3 regions of the Paenibacillus sp. sgz302115 genome follow, and region 1 is predicted to be linked to each of the others. Evidence: riboswitches for the same ligand, from Rfam matches in the RefSeq annotation. Region 1 holds a riboswitch; each other region holds the start of a gene.
The links. A riboswitch is a leader RNA that binds a small molecule or an ion and turns the genes downstream of it on or off. The one in region 1 is predicted to bind cyclic di-AMP.
Positions count from the first base shown of each region.

Region 2: linked by a shared signal. The riboswitch ahead of AC0LWN_RS31135 (C40 family peptidase) and the one ahead of AC0LWN_RS29200 (resuscitation-promoting factor) in region 1 are both predicted to bind cyclic di-AMP.
Region 3: linked by a shared signal. The riboswitch ahead of AC0LWN_RS14430 (C40 family peptidase) and the one ahead of AC0LWN_RS29200 (resuscitation-promoting factor) in region 1 are both predicted to bind cyclic di-AMP.

Region 1 is NZ_JBVYOK010000028.1:11,303-17,304, reverse strand. It holds gene yabG (sporulation peptidase YabG) at 12-911, opposite strand; gene rsmA (16S rRNA (adenine(1518)-N(6)/adenine(1519)-N(6))-dimethyltransferase RsmA) at 971-1,855, opposite strand; gene rnmV (ribonuclease M5) at 1,852-2,403, opposite strand; gene AC0LWN_RS29200 (resuscitation-promoting factor) at 2,569-3,726, opposite strand; cyclic di-AMP (ydaO/yuaA leader) riboswitch at 4,017-4,244, opposite strand; gene AC0LWN_RS29195 (TatD family hydrolase) at 4,443-5,213, opposite strand; gene AC0LWN_RS29190 (HD domain-containing protein) at 5,268-6,002, opposite strand, start outside.
Region 2 is NZ_JBVYOK010000035.1:28,566-34,567, forward strand. It holds gene AC0LWN_RS31125 (M1 family metallopeptidase) at 1-1,687, shown strand, start outside; gene AC0LWN_RS31130 (hypothetical protein) at 1,699-2,529, shown strand; cyclic di-AMP (ydaO/yuaA leader) riboswitch at 2,761-2,899, shown strand; gene AC0LWN_RS31135 (C40 family peptidase) at 2,957-3,385, shown strand; cyclic di-AMP (ydaO/yuaA leader) riboswitch at 3,723-3,865, shown strand; gene AC0LWN_RS31140 (C40 family peptidase) at 3,871-4,362, shown strand; gene AC0LWN_RS31145 (GNAT family N-acetyltransferase) at 4,555-5,040, shown strand; gene AC0LWN_RS31150 (c-type cytochrome) at 5,130-5,486, shown strand; gene AC0LWN_RS31155 (4a-hydroxytetrahydrobiopterin dehydratase) at 5,598-5,885, opposite strand.
Region 3 is NZ_JBVYOK010000006.1:187,509-193,510, reverse strand. It holds gene AC0LWN_RS14455 (multicopper oxidase family protein) at 1-330, shown strand, start outside; gene AC0LWN_RS14450 (hypothetical protein) at 411-782, shown strand; gene AC0LWN_RS14445 (DUF2933 domain-containing protein) at 848-1,108, opposite strand; gene AC0LWN_RS14440 (hypothetical protein) at 1,128-1,331, opposite strand; gene AC0LWN_RS14435 (hypothetical protein) at 1,439-1,636, opposite strand; gene AC0LWN_RS14430 (C40 family peptidase) at 1,882-2,352, opposite strand; cyclic di-AMP (ydaO/yuaA leader) riboswitch at 2,357-2,490, opposite strand; gene paiA (spermidine/spermine N(1)-acetyltransferase) at 2,591-3,109, opposite strand; gene AC0LWN_RS14420 (MarR family winged helix-turn-helix transcriptional regulator) at 3,133-3,585, opposite strand; gene AC0LWN_RS14415 (MFS transporter) at 3,754-5,262, opposite strand; gene AC0LWN_RS14410 (MerR family transcriptional regulator) at 5,401-6,002, shown strand, end outside.

The sequences.
Region 1 (6,002 bases):
TACTTTTACCGCTACATCACTGACGGCTCCACCTTCAGGGTCGAAAGATTCTGCAGGCGGGGCATACCAATGCGGAAGCTGCCGCGGGTCTCAATTCCGCCCATTCCCTGGCTGCCGCTGATGGTATTATTCAGAACGTCCCCAAGACTAACCGAATCCCGAATTGAGGTAAAAGAAGCCTTTGCCGCGATATACACCGGGTCCAGCGCGTGTATCAGGATTCTTCCGGGCGAGCTTGCAAAGTTGGCACCTGCGCCCAGCAATGCTTCAAAATGTGATTGGCAAGCTCCCGCCACAACAGTCAGCGAATCAAAGTTGCGCTCATATTCCCGTGCGACCTGAACCGCCGCCACAAAGTTCTGCGAATTTTTGTAGCTGTTCAGACTGTAAAGGTCATAAGTATGCTGCTGCTTGAGCACACCGTCGTGGCCGGTGATGACTACAATATCCGGGCGCACACGGGGCAGCAGCCGGTATAACGTTTCAGCCATCTTCGACTCATGAACATGATGGCCTTCAGCGGGTATCCGCAATTGCTCATACAGACTGATGCTCTTCTTCAAGTAAAGGGCATCACCATCCAGATGCAGCACTTTCCCCGGCACCTCGAAATATGCCGCCTCCTTGGGAGAATGGGGCCATACCCCGGATACACTCTCTCCATTGCGCTGGCTCTGCTCCTGACGGTCCTTGCGCAGCCGGGTTAATGATTCCGTGGCCTTAATCTGCGCCTGCTGTCCCCGCTTAGTAACGCGGGTAGGCGGCACCTGCACCAAGTCGTCCAGTGGGGCATCCGCCAGCAGGCGGAATTCTGTGCCCTTGATTACGGCCCCGTTCTGCACAATGTTCTCCACCCGGAACGTTACATCGCCACCATATGATTTACGAACGACCAAGTCTCCTAAATTCATTTCACACCACCTCTACCCCATCGTATGGGCAAAGGTCCCGGTTGGTTCTTAATCGGCGCCTATTTGATTCCTGCAGCAAGCAGCACGGCACTTAACCGGGCATACTCGGCAATACTCAGCGTTTCCCCGCGGCGGGTCGGCTCGATACCGGCTTCAGCTAGCAGAGACTCCAGACGCTCCCTTCCTTCTCCCGGAAAAAAGCGGGCCTTGAGGTTGTTGGCAATCGTCTTGCGGCGCTGGGTGAAGGAAGCCTGGACCACCTCGAAGAAATGCTTCTCATCGGCCACTTCAACCGGCGGACGTTCTCTCACCTTCAGACGGATCACGGCAGACTCCACGTTAGGCTGCGGAATGAATACCGTGCGCGGCACAATACAGACCAGTTCAGGCTCGCTATAATACTGTACGGCGATGCTTAAGCTGCCGTAATCTTTACCGCCCGGTGAAGCCGCCATGCGCTCGGCAACCTCCTTCTGGATCATCACTACGATGTTGTCGAGCGGCAGCTTCTCTTCCAGCAGCTTCATGAGTATGGGGGTCGTCACATAATAAGGCAGATTCGCAACCACGCTGACTCTCTCCACACCGGTAAAATCTTCAGCAAACAGCTCCTGCAAATTCACCTTCAGCACATCATCGTTGCGGATCTTCACATGCGGATAGGAAGCAAGTACATCCCGCAGAATCGGAATCAAGCGCTGGTCAATCTCCACTGCCGTTACGGCACCGGCTGCAGCCGCCAGCCTTTCGGTCAACGCGCCGATCCCCGGTCCAATTTCCAGTGCCCCTGCGGCCTGATCGAGACCGGCCGCGTCCACAATTTTGTCGAGTATATTCTGGTCAATCAGAAAATTCTGGCCTAGGCTTTTCTTGAACGAAAATCCGTAACGCTGAATAATTTCCTTAGTCCGTGCCGGAGATGAAATATTGTTGTTGCCACTCATGAGGTAATGCCTCCCTGATCAATTTGCGCGACAGCGTTATTGAATTCCTCCCGCGTAATACCAAACATCGCCAGCCTCTTATATAACTGCTTGCCGTTGCAGTATCCGATGCCGAGCAGGTTGCCCAGCGCCATTCTCCGCTCTGCGGCCTGGGCATGCACCATCATCCCGGCAGCCATCAGGTCATCCAGCCCAATCAAGGCCGGAGCGCCTTCGAAGGAGGTGTGGACATGCTGGAGCGCGTAACGGATCGCCTCCGGGGAGGCATTTTCAACCCCGATGTCGCCTTTACGGGTAGCGTCCTTCTCGGGGATGAACGCATGCTTGCAGCCCGGAACCTTCGAAGAGACAATTTTGCGGATGCGTTCACCGGCATGATCGGGGTCTGTAAGAATAATAACCCCCCTGCGTTCCATCGCTAGCTGAATCTTGGCGATCACCTTGCGGTCGACAGCCGAACCGCCTGTCTCAATCGTATCCGCATCTACCGCACGCTTCACGGCAACCGTATCGCTTTTGCCTTCCACAACAATTAATTCCTTGATCATATTTCCTTACTCCTTCATCGTCTGGAACGCAAAAAGAAGAGGATCGCTCCCCTTCTTTTTGGCTAAAGAATGTATAAGTGATGAGCGGCAGCTCTTTGATCCATTCCAAAAGTGCTACCATCACTATATCTTATAAACCGCTAATTTGCAAAAGACTTAGGCCGCCTAATTCAGCTCCGGCTTCACAGGCCCAATGACATAGATCGTCCGGGATTTGCGGCCAAAGTTACGGGCATGGCTCAGTGAATCGTAATAGACATCCACCTTGTTGCCTTTGATGGCACCGCCGGTATCCTCTGCACGGCGAAACCCTAATCCCTCAATGTACACCCACCAGCCGATAGGTATTACACTCGGGTCAACAGCAATGGTCCGACCTTCCGTTACGCGTGTGCCGGAGGCGGTACGTGTACCAATACCAGGCTCTTCAGAAGAATAAGCCGTCATGGATACATTTTTGATCACTCTTTTGTATTCGAAATCTACGCCTGCCTTAGTGATGACGTTATTGCTGTTTGCGCTAACTTTGGATGATTTGGAGGTAGTTGCTGGTTTGGAAGTTACTGTAGCTACTGCAGGCTTGGGAAGGGCTTTGATACCAATGGCAATAATTTTGTCTTTGGTTACCGTCTGTACTTCCTTGCCAACCATACGCATTGAAGCCAGCTTACCGTCTCGATAGATCTTCTCGATATGCTGAACCATTACGCCTGGTTTACCCGCTTGCGCCACTCTTACGGTTCCCTTGGTCAGGGAGGGGTCTGCTGTCTTGATTACCCGGAAAGGCAAACTTGCTGTCCGCTGCACAACTTGTTTGTTGATACGGACAATTTTGACTTTCATGTCAGCAGTAACTGCGGTTTCAAGCGAAGGATAAATCTTGTCATAGCTCTCCAGGCTGATGCCCAGTTTGCCAATGGCCTGACCGATGGTGTCTTCGGTCGTATACAATGTCTTAGTTGCTCCGTCTGCGGTAAGGCTAAACGCCTGCGCACGGTTAATCACGACACGGTCGCCGTCTTTTATTTCATCACTAAGGCCAATGGATAAAGCATCATGCGGCTGCAGCGAAATTTGTTCCTTTGCCAGCACATCGCTGAGCAGCGCTTCCCGCGTCTCAAGCTTCTGTACTTTTCCGTCTATGACTAACGTTATTTCTTTAATGCTTTGACCGTGTACGTACAGCAGAATTATCAGCGCGATAATAATTGACACCACACCTGCAAGCGAAAGTACGCGAGGATTCACTTGCTTCAACCGTAATGCGAAAGACCTGCTGGATGATTGCGAATCATGGGATACTTCTGGTTGGAATACGCCCATTCTCTCCATCCTCCTTACATAGCCCCGTCGTCCAAGTTGTATATCTTAAGATGACTGTATCATTTCTGACGAAACTAGGTTTGAGATTACCACAGGATACGCCCGCATTGCTTTAGCGTTTCCTGCTCATGGATCGCCTGCTCGGCATAGCTGCTCCAGGTACCTGTTATATAACAGTATGCCGGGATCATTCGCATTATTCATAACAAAAAAAGCCCAAAAGAGTTCATAGAGGACTCTTTCGTGGCTCTCCGGGTGTCAGAATACGCGGGAATGCTTTTGCACGAGGTTTCCTCTCTTACTTGCGCTTACGGGGTTAGCTGTCGGGTTCGGGCATAAGAGAGACGCCCTATCTTAGGTCACCCGCTCACGGCGGTTGCCCTCAAATTCACCCCAAAGACCCGTGAAGAAATCGAATACTGTCTGCGGCATTTCTGTGTTGTACCCTATGTACGGACATGCGGCAGAGCAATATTGGTTCCCCCGTTCTCCATACGGAGACTCAGCGAGACGATCCATGAAATAGTGACTGTCACAGTAACAACAGCTCACTGCACTGAAAAGATGATATCCTGTTTTGATGCATGTTGTAAAGCGCGATTCAAGCACGTTTAAGCAAAAAAATCATTAAAATATTGTAATAATCAGTTGATTTTGTGTTAAAAAAGTTTAATATATCGGATATACTTCTTTTTTCACCCGATTTTCTCTCGATTTCAGACTATCCCAAATCGTTCCAGCGCGTTCGCATACGTAATTTCCGCCAATTCTTGTAAATCAATCCCTTTTATTTCCGCCGCTGCTTGGGCCACCAGCTTCACATGAGCGCTCTCATTTCGCTTGCCCCGGAAGGGGTGAGGCGTCAAATATGGCGAGTCGGTTTCGATCAAAAGCCGGTCCATCGGAGTCTGGGCAAGCACCTCTTTAGGTACCCTTGCATTCTTGAAAGTAACAGGTCCGCCAAATGACAGGTGAAAGCCTAGATCGAGACACATTTTGGCTGTTTCCCAGCTCCCGGAAAACGAATGCATCACACCGCCAACTTCATTCGCTTTCTCTTCCCGCAAAATCCGCACCACATCCTCATGCGCATCGCGGTTATGAATACAGATTGGCATCTTCAGCTCCCGGGCAAGTCCAATTTGTTTGCGGAACACCTCATGCTGAACCTCCTTCGGGGAGGTGTCCCAGTAATAATCCAGTCCGATTTCCCCAATGGCCACCACCTTCTTATGGCTGCAAAGTGAGGCGATCCAGTCGAGATCACCATCCTTCATGTCAATAGCATCCACAGGATGCCAGCCGACGGCTGCATAAATATAATCATAAGTCTCGGCCAATTTCATCGTTGTCGGAATCGTTTCCCGGTTGAACCCGATGTTAATCATCTTGCTGACCCCAGCCTCTACCGCCCTGGCGATAACCTCTTCACGGTCCTCGTCGAATTGTGGAGCATCGAGATGGGTGTGAGTGTCGAATAGCTGCATTTCTTCTCATCCTTTCGTTTGTGATTTCTATGATGAATTCCATAAATTTTCGTATTATTTGTCAAAAATTTTAACGATGGACAGAGGTAGCCGTGGGAGAGCTTTCTGCAGCTTGTCCTGCGGGAAATACAGGTGATGCCTGCCGCGGTGTATCCCGCTGATCGAGCGGACAATATCCGAAACTTCGGAAATTTCCCTCAGCTTGTCATGCCGGTCAAGGAGCAGAATTTGCTTGCTGTCAAAGCCCTCGCCCGGACGGAAAACATCATAGGGGAGATCTGTCGGAAAATCAATTTCCAGGTCGTAATCGGCATCCAGTCCAGCCTCTGTAAAGCTGCGGCGAATTTCGCCAATCGTCTCTGAATCGAGATTTTCCATCTCTACATATTTATACAGTCTACGATGAATAAACCGGTTGCACAAGTCGCTTAACGTTTTGTCCTCTTCCAGCGTCCACTGCATAAAGGCTGTCTGGACCAGAGCCTCATCCAAGAGCAGGTACTGCTCCACGCTCACCTCACCACGGAACAAATCACTCAAGGGCTCAATCATGAAGCGGAAAGAATAGCCTTCCCGGAATAGCTCTTTGGCTCTGCGGAAAATCTGCCGCAAAATGATCTCCGAGCTGCGCGTAACCGGATGAAAATAAACCTGCCAATACATCTGATAGCGCGACATCAAATAATCCTCAATCGCATGCATCCCCGACTCTTTGACGACAACCCGGCCATTATAGGGACGCAGCATTCTCAGAATACGGTCAATATCAATGGTTCCGTAATTCACCCC
Region 2 (6,002 bases), on a different contig from region 1:
ACAAGACCTCTACTTTCACCTGTACCCCAATGCCTTCGCATCTAAAGATACCACATTCATGAAGGAGTCCGGAGGCAAGCTTCGCGGAGATGCCATGCCTGCAAATGGCTACGGAAGTATGACTTTAACCGATCTGCGGACCTCAGAAGGTATCTCGCTCATGCAGCGGCTGCAATATGTTCAGCCGGACGACGGCAATATGAAAGACAAAACACTGGTAAAAGTACACCTCCCGCAGCCGGTGAACGGCGGAGAAAGTGTCACACTCAAGCTGAGATTTGACGTCCAGTTGCCGAAAATTTTCGCCCGCATGGGGGTATCCGGGAGTTTTGTAATGGCAGGACAATGGTTCCCCAAAATCAGCGTGTATGAGCCTGCCGGTACCCGTGGTGTAAAGCAGGAGGGCTGGAATCTGCATCAATATCACGGCACCTCCGAGTTCTACAGCGACTTTGGCATTTATAACGTAACCCTGTCTGTTCCCTCCAACTATATAGTTGCCGCAACAGGCTTTCCGGTAAAAAACCCCAGGTTGAAGCAGGATCAGAAGATCTACCAGTTCTACGCCGATGATGTCCATGATTTCGCTTGGGCAGCTTCCCCCGACTTTGTGGTCTCAGAAGAAGCCTTCTCAACCGCTGAGGTACCTGGTGTAAGGATCAAGCTCTATCTGGACCCGTTGCACAAGGACCTGCAGGAGCGTTACTTCCAGGCCGCCAAAGCTGCTCTGAGCGCCTTCAGCAAATGGTACGGCCCTTATCCTTACTCGACGCTCAGCATCGTTGTTCCTCCCAAAGGGGGGAACGGGGCCGGAGGGATGGAATATCCCACGCTTATCACCGCTGCCGCCGCAGGCGACGATGCTCCGGGCACCCAGCTTGAACGTACGGTTATCCATGAAATCGGGCATCAGTTTTTTTACGGTATGGTAGCGAACAATGAATTTGAGGAAGCCTGGCTGGATGAGAGCTTCACCTCTTATGCAGAAGACCGGCTGATGGAGCAAGAATACGGGGTGATCGCGAGCCTTCCGCTGCAGACCAGCCTGGTGACCTCTCCCCAGCCGCTTAATCTGGAGACCTGGAAGTATACCGGAGATGATTCCTACACCCGCAACGTGTACATCCGGGGCAAGCTGGTGCTGAAGGATATGGAGAAGCAGGTGGGAACCAAAACAATGGACAGCATTCTGTCCGCCTACGCGCGCAAATACCGTTTTCATCATCCTACCACCGCCGATTTTCAGAAAGTTGTGGAAAAGGTGACCAAAAAATCATGGCAAGCCTACTTCGATCAATACATCTACAGCGGCGGTGCGCCTGACTTTGCCGTAGATAACATCACAATTGCCATGAAAAAAACAGGGACAGAACCCCCCCGCTATGAATCATCGGTGGAAGTCAGCAACAAAGGAAGCCGTTATGGGGAGGTTCCAATAAAGTTCATGTTCTCGGACGGGTACACCGTTCAAAAATATTGGAGTGGTGAAGAGAAGAACACTACAATTCAGCTATCCTACAAAGCACCGCTTATCTCGGCAGAGATTGATCCGGCGCACTCCATTCTGCTTGAGAGCAAGCATCTTAATAACTTTAGACTGTCGGAGCTGCGGCCAGCTACACTCTCACGTTGGACGCTTAGCATAACTAACCTGCTTGAAAACCTGCTCGGAACTCTTGTCTGGTGAGGTGAAGGATTGTGAAGAGAGCGATAACCCGCGGCTGGCACAGCATGAAAGAGCAATTTTATATTCTGATTCTGTTATTTATCTACCGGCTGTTCTGGAGCTATTTCATGTACAAGTTCATCAAAGACGCTGTCATCTCGGTGCTGCTGCGTTATCCCGATCAATATGCTGGCGGCAGCGCAATAGGCAGACTCCTGTATTATATCGAGGGACAGCTTGCTCTAGGCAACGATCCTGATGTGCAGCGCTGGCTGTGGATGCTTCTCCTACTTAGCGCAGTGCGGCTGCTGGTCTCCCCCTTTATCCGGGCGGGACTGCTGCATGAGCTGCATCAGGAGCGCAAAGGCGAACGTGGAATGTTCTTTTTTCCGGGTATGAGACGGTATGGGCTTCCGGTCCTGCTGTTCAGCATAGCGGAATGGGCGCTTTCGTTCCTTCCTCTGTACTGGCTGCTCCCCAAAATGTACAGTCTCCTGCTAAATGGCATCCTTGATTATAAAATGCTGCTCAAGCTCGTTCCCTATATTCTGGTCTGGCTATTATATCTTTTCTTTATCCGCAAGCTGCTGCTGTACATGCAGTTCGGCTATACCGCCGGAACAGGCATATTCTCCTCCCTGCTGGTTTGCCTGAAAGTGCTGCTGCCATCCGTGGGCATATCCGTTCTGATGGGGGTCGGCGGGCTGGCGGTGCTGCTCATTTGCGGATTGTCAGCGATATTCAGCCCTGGACTGCCCGCATTTCTCCTTAAGCAGCTCTCCCCCCTTCCAACCACTCTGTTCAAAATGTGGGGGACAGCCGCGCAATATCACCTCTGGTGCAGTAAAACATTTCCACAATAATTACACTGCCAGATCGGCATAATAACAAGAGTCACTGCTTCTCTAGGGGGAGCGTGACTCTTTTCTTGTGTACCTGCGCATGCGACAAATCTTACCTATTTGCAAAACAGCAGACCCTCTGGTACAATGATGCCTGTACCACTAGTAACAATTTTGTAATCTTTGCAGAACTGTTTGTCACATCTGATTTACGCTTCGCAGCATTTAAGATTGTCGATTTGTCACTGTTCGGTGCATAATACGCCAAATTCCCTGCACCGGGAAGTGGGGGAACCATTTTTTGGGTGAATTGATCTCGCTTTAGAGGGGTCATAGGGGAACCTTCTACCGAATCCTTAAGCTAACCTCGCCGGCCTTGGAAGGAGTACATCTTTTGAAAAGTCACAATTTTAAGAAAAAATGCACCGCAGCAGCATTAGGGCTGGTAATGGTATTCACGCTGGGAGCTGGCAGCGCTTTCGCGGATTCCAAAATGGACAATGTGATCACAAAAACACTGGGAACTACATATAAAACCGGGGGCACCAGCACTGCCGGCTTCGATTGTTCCGGATTCACCTCTTATGTGTTCAAAAGCGTAGGTCTTACCTTGCCTCGCACATCGAAAGCGCAATTTAAGGTCGGAACTGCCGTATCACGCAACAATTTGCGTTCGGGCGATCTGGTATTCTTTAACACTTTGGGCAGTGGGATTTCCCATGTCGGGATTTATGTTGGCAACGGAAAATTCGCACAATCCTCCAGTTCACGCGGAGTGACCATAACTTCGATGAGTCAAGCCTACTGGGCCAACCGCTATGTTGGCGCCAAACGCGTGATGAGTACAACAGCTTATCAGGCTGTCGCTTACGATTAATTATCCCCGCTGACAATGACAACCTCTAACAACTAAATGTAGCTTATACAAACCCGGAAGCTGATTATTGCCGTAATCAACCTTCCGGGTTTTTCCTTTTTGCTCTACATGTCAATAAGCCTATCGTAAATCTGACCTGGCATGTTATTGTAAGCCCTTTATAATAAATTAAACTCACAAAAATCGCAAAAAATATGCAAGAATATGTTTTTAGTGATTGCCAAGTGCTTCCGTCTTTGCTACAATTATCGCAGTGAGTTGATAGTAACATTTTTGTAATTATTCAAAGCAGTTTTACAAAAGTTTTGTCATGTATAGATCCGTAAGCTAATCCTAATCAACAGTCGTGCCGAGTTCCCTAATCATTAGGGGAACGGGGGAACCGATTTTGGGTGAATTGACCTCCTATTCACAGAGGGGTCATAGGGGACCTTCAACCGAACCCTTAAGCTAACCTCGTAGGCATTTGGAAGGGGTATTTACTTTTGAAGAAGAAGCTAGCAGCAGCACTACTGAGCTTTTCCATTGTTCTTACTATCGGAGCAGGAAGCGCTTTCGCGGATTCCAAAATGGATCAGGTTATCGACAAAGCCATCGGAACCAAGTATGTATCCGGCGGTATCTCGACAAACGGTTTTGATTGCTCCGGATTTACAATGTACGTTTTCGATAAGATCGGCATCAACCTTCCTCACCAATCAGGCTCCCAATATCAGATGGGCACAGCCGTTTCCCGTGACAGTATCAGACCGGGAGATCTTGTATTCTTCAATACAAGCGGAAGAGGTGTATCCCACGTCGGCATTTATGTCGGTGACGGCAAATTCGCACATGCATCGTCCAAACGCGGTGTAACTGTTAGTTCACTGAATGACAGCTACTACGTTAACCGCTACGTTGGCGCCAAACGGATTATGAGCACAGATGCTTATCAGTCTGTAGCCTCCGATTCCCAAGACAATGACGATGTACAATAAAATGTCATAAGGCAAGCTCTTCTCCAGGATTTTATCGAAATCTTGGAGGAGGGCTTGTTTTTTTGTCTACATTAAATACTTACCCCTTCAATATATTAACTCCCCCTTAAAGTTTGTGCATCGGAAAGAGACTGTATTGTATATAATTAGATAAATAAGGTTTTGTTGTCTTGAAAGGAGGTCGGTGGCCTTATGATGAGTTCCCCGGTAACTTTTCACGTTGTGCCTATGGAAGTCACGCATGCCGCAGAAATCTGCGAATGGAATTACAAGCCCCCGTACAACATCTACGGATGGATGCCCTGGGAGCAAATGCAGGCTTTGGAAATTGAATTCGGTGATCCGCGGCTGCGAAGCGAACAATACGTCTCCGTAGTAAACGGGCAAGGCTCCCTTTGCGGATTCGCACAGCTATTCCCGATGGAAGGTGTAGTGCGGCTGGGGATTGGCATGCGTCCCGAGCTGTGTGGTCAAGGTATGGGACATCTGTTCACAGCTGCTGTCGTTGAGGCAGCCCTGGCACGTTATCCAGAGCGCGAGATTGACCTTGAGGTGCTGACCTGGAACCAGCGGGCCATCCGTGCTTACCAGAAAAGCGGGTTCACTATAACCGACACCTATGAACGCCGGACCCCAACTGGCGACAAGCCATTTTACTGCATGGTCTATGGTAAATAAAACGTTCATTTTTTTGACACAAAGCTATGATAACGCTTTACCTTCTTGTATAATGTAGGAAGCAGCTTACATGGAGGGGACGGATGCAGATGCAGAAATGGATCATGAGCGGTTTGTTTTTTGCCGCCTGCGCCTTTGCGGTAGTCTTAATATTTACCTTACCCGGCAAAGCTGAGGTCGCTGAGGAGAATAAGCCGACGATGCCGGCGGTCGAGCTGAATGCGGCCAGTGCGGAGTCAACGGTTAAGCTCAATTGCATCACCTGCCACGGCGATCAGCTTCAGGGCGGTGTAGGACCGAGTCTCCAGCAGGAAGGCGGCAAGCATGATGCAGAGGGAATCTTCGGTATCGTGACCAAGGGACGCGGGCAAATGCCCTCCTTCAAAGAAAAGCTGAAACCCGAGGAGATCGCGAACGTTGCCATGTGGCTTGCCGAGAAGAAATAGCTCGTGCACTACAAACACAAAATGCCCAGCAAGGATGCAGCAGCTCCTATGCGTGGGCATTTTTTATATAATAATTTAGAGTAATCTTCGCTATCCCTTGGATTAAGTATGCTAACGGGTTTTCTCAAAGGCTTCATTAAATTCATGAGCTTCACGAATATCAAGCGCTGTAATTCCGCATTCCTCATCTGCAGCCAGCCGCAGCGTGACGGTCTTGTAATCAATTGTAATATGCGGATGGTGTTCGAAGGCTTCCGATATGGCCGCTACCTCATCTACGAATGCAATGCCCTTCATATATTCGCTGAACACGTATTTGCGCACCATCTTATTCTTCTCCAGCTTCCAGCCCTCCAGCTTGCCTACCTGCTCCCGCAGCTCTTCCTCCGTAAATTGCAATGTTCTTCCTCCCTTACTTAATTTGCATTAAACAAAACATCCCTCAGCTTATAAAGTCCAAGGGATGCGCCAGGATGAAGGCTTTTTTTCGGTTTAATGTATTCAAAAATCCCGGCA
Region 3 (6,002 bases), on a different contig from region 1:
ATCAAAGTAAAAACCGACGATAAAGTATTGGTGCGCTTGGTCAACAAGTCAGCAACAGACCAGCATCCGATGCATCTGCACGGCCACTTCTTCCAGGTGCTCAGCAAAAACGGACAACCGCTGAAAGGCTCACCGATTGTAAAGGATACGCTTAATCTCCTTCCAGGTGAGGAGTACGTTGTCGCATTTGAGGCGGATAACCCTGGAGATTGGATGTTCCACTGTCATGATCTGCACCACGCCGTAGCCGGGATGATAACCGATTTGAAGTATACGGATTACAAAAGCGACTATGTCCCAGATCCAGAGGCCGGGAATTTGCCTGAATAAACATCGTCTATCCTAATTCTATGACAGGAGTCGGAAGAGAAGAAATCTCCTTCGGCTCCTTTATAAGGAAGTGTTTCCCCTTGAAAAAAGAAAAAGCTGTGCTCAAATCAATCACCTCTGTTCTTTTCGCGCTTTTTGCATCTGCCCATCATTGGCTTCATACTCTGTTAATTGCCTTAGGCTTAACCTCCTTAGGTGCTGGGATATTCTCCATGCCTCCAACTGTCAAACTCATTTTCCTGGTCGTTTCTCTGTTCTTATCCATTTGGTTTATCGTTGTGGCGAAGCGGAAGTGGCAAAAAAACCGCCCTGCAGCATGGGTATATCTCATTTCATCCATCCTATCTATAGTTCTGGTTATTACAGCGGTGCCTCAGACCGTTTCGGGTCTCTTAGCTAAGCCGGTACAACAAAACATTCTACAAGAGGACCATGCCAAGCATCACCAATAAAAAAAGGAAGCCAGATAAGCTGCGATAGCTTTCTGCTTCCTTTTTTCCTTTATACCTGTATGCAATTAGCTATGTTGATCTTTCTTCTTCATGAAGAGAGGCATGATCATATGAGATAAAGGACAGAGAAGAATGAGCAGCAAAGGCAAAGCAGTAGCCCCCGTTCCCTTAGCTCCATTAAATAAAATCAGCGCGGCAAACAATACAATTGGCAAAATGCAGCAAATCATCATTATCCAGCGATGAGAATGTTGCTTCCCGTGATGCTGATGCTCTTGCTTCTCTGAATCCTGGCTTCCATGATTGTGGTTTCCGCAGCAGCCCATGTGTATTCCTTCTTTCGATTTAATTATTTTGCGAGGTTAGGTCTTGCATTTGTTTTTTCAACCGTTCATTCAGTACTTTCATCTCAAAGTAATCGGAGTGGATATTCCAATCGGATTCATCTTGCTTAGAATAAGAGTTACGGATAGCTCCCCCTTGTCTGCCAAACACCATGGAACCTATACTTAACGGAACAACCAGTACCTTCAACGCTGACCAAGCCATTATGTTTCCTCCTTTTTCATATGCTTTCTTTGAATTATCTTCAGTATAGAAAAAAGTTATGTGGATACAGTGTTGAAACTATGCGCTTTTAATGAAGTTTGAACATTTTATTTTTTATGTTTTTTAATCAAAAAATAAACGAACCCCGATACCAGAACTGCGCTAATCAGCAGCACCCCAATTCTCGCACCCCAGCGCAAATAATAGGTAATGGTTTCGCCACGAAACGATGTCGCAGATACAAACAGACACATCATCCCCATAGACATTATAAAAATTACGATCAGCCATTCCGCCTTTTTCATTTACACTCCTCCTGGAGCTCGTGCTTCAGACGAATCCCCCGTACTCTCCACTATCGCCTGTCCGAGTATGGATGTTCAGAAAAGAACGCAGACACTCCATGCTCTTTATACTTTGAGTGTAAAAGGGGTTTGTGTAGAAAGAATGTGACTGCTGGTGGTAGAGCTAAGCCTCTACGCAAAAAGACTTCCCACAGTAAAATACACTGCGGGAAGTCTTTGACTTACAAAGGATTATTTCAAGCTCATTATTCACTAATCATCTTGCGGTAGCTGGTTTCGCTCGCTACGCGGCGGGCTGTGACATAACGATCACGGTAATATGAGTCAGAGAGACTGCTTATTCTTACGCCCTTGCTGCTTGAGGAATGGGCAAACTGATTATCACCGATATAAATGCCTGCATGGGAGATTCCCGAACCAAAAGTGTTGAAAAATACTAAATCTCCTACGCGCAGATCATCTTTAGCCACCGGCGTGCCAACCTTGGCTTGAGATTGTGATGTACGCGGCAGATCGCCAGCGTTGAATTTACCCATAATATATAAGATGAACCCGGTACAATCGAAACCAGCCGCCGTAGTTCCTCCCCATTGATAAGGAGCTCCCAATACCTCGTTCACTTCATTCTCAATACTTATTTCACTTGCGTAGGTGCTGGCAGGAACAGCGGTAAACAATACTGCAGCTCCTACTAAAGATAAAATAAACTTCTTCAGAACCTTCTTCTCCCTTCGATGCCTACGGAGTTAGCTGAGGGTTCGGTTAAAGGTTCCCTATATTCCCTTGCTTTCAAGAATAATTCACCCAAGATTGGTTCCCCCGTTTTCAGATACGAAATTCGGCAGTAATTAATTTTTTGTAACTATTACTATAGTATTGTATTTATACTGATGCTGTCAATCCAATATATTCTAAATAATAGATAGAATAAGAAGTAACATTATTGTTACTATCTCATATGAGAGTTTTGGTCATTATAAAATCTACTTGTTCTTCATCACCCATAAAAAAAGAGTGGGCTCCTGTTTGAACAAACTCCATTTTTTTATAAAAGGCAATGGCGCTCTCATTTTTCTCCCAAACTCCCAGCCAAATTTTCTCTTTATCCCCTTCTGTCGCTATTTCTATAGCTTTATTTATTAGATATTTTCCAAGCCCCTGATTTTGAAATTGTTTCCTGATATAAATCCTCTCGATTTCAAGCGAATAATTGCCCATGATTTCAGATTGAGCATTATTGGTGTTCACCTTTAAATAGCCGGCAATTTCCTCATCAGAGTAAATAAAATAGAATTCCGAATAGATATTTGATAATTCTTTTTCTAGTTGCTCTATGTTGAATGCTTTTTCTAAGTAGACTCTCATAGTTTCAGGTGAATTTTGATTCGCGAATGTGTCATTAAATGTTTCAATACTAATTTCTTGAAGCAGAACTACATTTTCCAACGTGCACTTTTTGATGTTTATAGTCAACGATTGTCACCCTTTCCAGAAAATTAATAACTTCTCTTGTTTCCCTTTTTAACAAATTCCCAGTCTTTTTCGACATTTTTTCTGACCTTTTGCAGCAGGGTAAACATGGTTTCTACCTCACTATTGGAGAATCCGGATAATGCAACCCTGTTGGAATAATCGTTTTCTCTTTTAATAAAAGGGTAAACCGACTTCCCCTGCTCTGTAGGAAATAGTCTATTGATTTTTTTGTTATATGGATCATCTTTCTTTTCAATAAATCCATTCATCTCCAGCTTCTTTATCGCACGGGCTGCAGTTGTCCGGTCTACCTTAATCATTTCAGCTAACTTTTCCTGAATAATTCCCGGGTTTTCACATATTCGGACAAGGTACAAATACTGCCCTTTTGTAAGGTCATATTCTTTAAATTCTATATTGCTTATGGAATCTAATGCCCTGGCAATCATTCCGATTTCACGAAGAATTTCCTTCATATATGCACCTCCAACACTTTTTCAACTGATATGCTCAATAAAGATTACAATAATTTTGTTGCATTTGCAATAAAAAATATAGACCTTTTGTAAAGAAAAACCCCCAGTTCGACTGAGGGTTCTGTAAAGCTTATTGCTTCATCCTGTATTACTATTAATCGAATCGGCTCAGCGGCTTAATGCGTTCCTTCTCGAATCCTTCTTTGTTCTAAGCCCGATCCAACCGATGATTAATGAAGCGACTACCAAGAACGCCGTTAACCCTATAAGAGTATTAATAAAGGAGGTATCGAAAGCAAAACGGCCAGCCTCTTTTAAGGCTTCTGCCGCCTGTACAGGCATACCTTCCGCAGCCAGCAATGCTTCATCCAGGCTATCTTTCACCTGTGCAGGCACCTGCAAACCACCAGGAATCTTCATGGACATCGTATACAAAAGACCAGATATACTTCCGATGATCGCGATTCCGGTTGCCCCTCCTAATTCATATGCTACCTCCTCAATCGAAGCTGCCATTCCTGCTTTTTCAGGTGGAGCGTAGCTCATAATCGAGTGAGATGCTGCAGTCATCCCCGCCCCCAAGCCTGCCCCGAATATCGCCAGTCCAACAATTTGTCCAATAACGCCCGAGTCAAACTGGAGGAGATAAATCACCAGCCCAATAGCTGCAATCAGAAGCGTCAGGCTTTTAATACGTATCACATCATAGCGATACATTATCTTTCCTGTCAGCGGCCCCGCCAGCAGAGCCGCAACCGGCACACTTAACGTAACCAATCCGGCTTGCAGCGGACCAAGCCCTGCTACCAATTGAAGCCGCTGAGTTACAATATACTGAACACCCAACTGTCCGAATAAACCGACCAGAGCCGTAATAAATCCAGTGGTGAAGGGAGATATTTTAAATAGTGACAGATCGAGCAGCGGGCTCTGACTTCTGAGTTGACGACGAATAAAGATGATCAATGCTATGATTCCGATAAAGGCACCCATTGCTGCAAATACCAGCGAGCCCTCGCGTCGGGCAAACTCTTTGATAGCGTAGATAAGTGCCACCATGGCAATCATTATCTGTAGGGAGCCGGTAAGATCCCACTTGGTTGCCTTATTACCCTCATGCTTTGGAACATATAACATGGTCAGTCCAAATGCAATGATTGCTATAGGAACATTGATCAAAAAAGCAGCCCCCCACCAGAAGTGTTCCACAAGCAGTCCGCCTACGATAGGACCGAGGCCAGCTCCTCCAGAGGCTATAGAGCCCCAAACTCCAATCGCTAACCCAAGCTCGCGCGGATCGGTGAATGTCACCCGTATAATTGACAATGTAGCCGGCATCATCATAGATGCTCCAACGGCAAGAAATACTCTTCCAGCCACCAGTAATAATGGTGTCGCAGCAAAAGCTGCTATAAGTGAAGCAGCTATAAATAATAGCAATCCAAGAGCGAACATTCTTCTGTGCCCGAAGCGATCACCTAATGTTCCCATCGCAGGAAGTAATCCGGCCATGACAAGAGAATAACCATTGATAATCCATAATTTTTGTGATGCGGTCGCCCCCAGATCATGAGTTAAACTCGGCAAAGCCCTGTAAAGAATCGTCGCATCCATCACAATAAGCATTAGTGCACTTGATACAACCACCAGAATTATCCAACGTTTTGAATGATTCATATTATTCGTTGCTCCTCCAAATCTCTAAATTCGAATTCTTTGAATACTAAAAAAACTCTAAACTATAGGGTAACCCTATAGTCAAGAGCGAGATCCTAAGATACAATTTAGCTATTAAATTACTTGGAGGGAAGACTCATGTCGAACGTTTCAAATCAATACTTTACAACCAGCGAACTGGCCAACATGTGCGGAGTGACTAAACATACCCTCTTTCATTACGATGATATCGGACTATTGAAGCCTGAATTTGTAAATTCAAAAGGTTACCGTTATTATTCTTTTCGGCAAACCTACTTGTTAGACATCATTAATGTACTTAAGAAGGCGGGGAGTTCCTTGCAGGAAATCAAAGATTTTCTTCAAAATCAGAATACTCCTCAGCTTATAAATCTTCTTAAACAAAAGCAGCTTGAACTGGATGCGGAATTACTTCGAATCAAACGGATGCAGGGTCTATTAGAAAGCGCTATTCATATGACGGAGACATCAATAGACACACTACGCAACGTTCCATTCATCGAAGAATCTGAGGCGGAATATTTCATTGCAACACCACTGGAGCAAGGAGATGACAAGGATTTCACCATTAAGCTAAGTGAACATCGGGACTATTGTGAAAAACATTCTATCAATCATGAATATCCAATCTGGACGATTACGGGCAAGAACGCTTTTGAGCAGGATAAGATAGCTTGGGAATTTATAGCCAATCGGCTGAATGAGCCGCTTACGGGAGA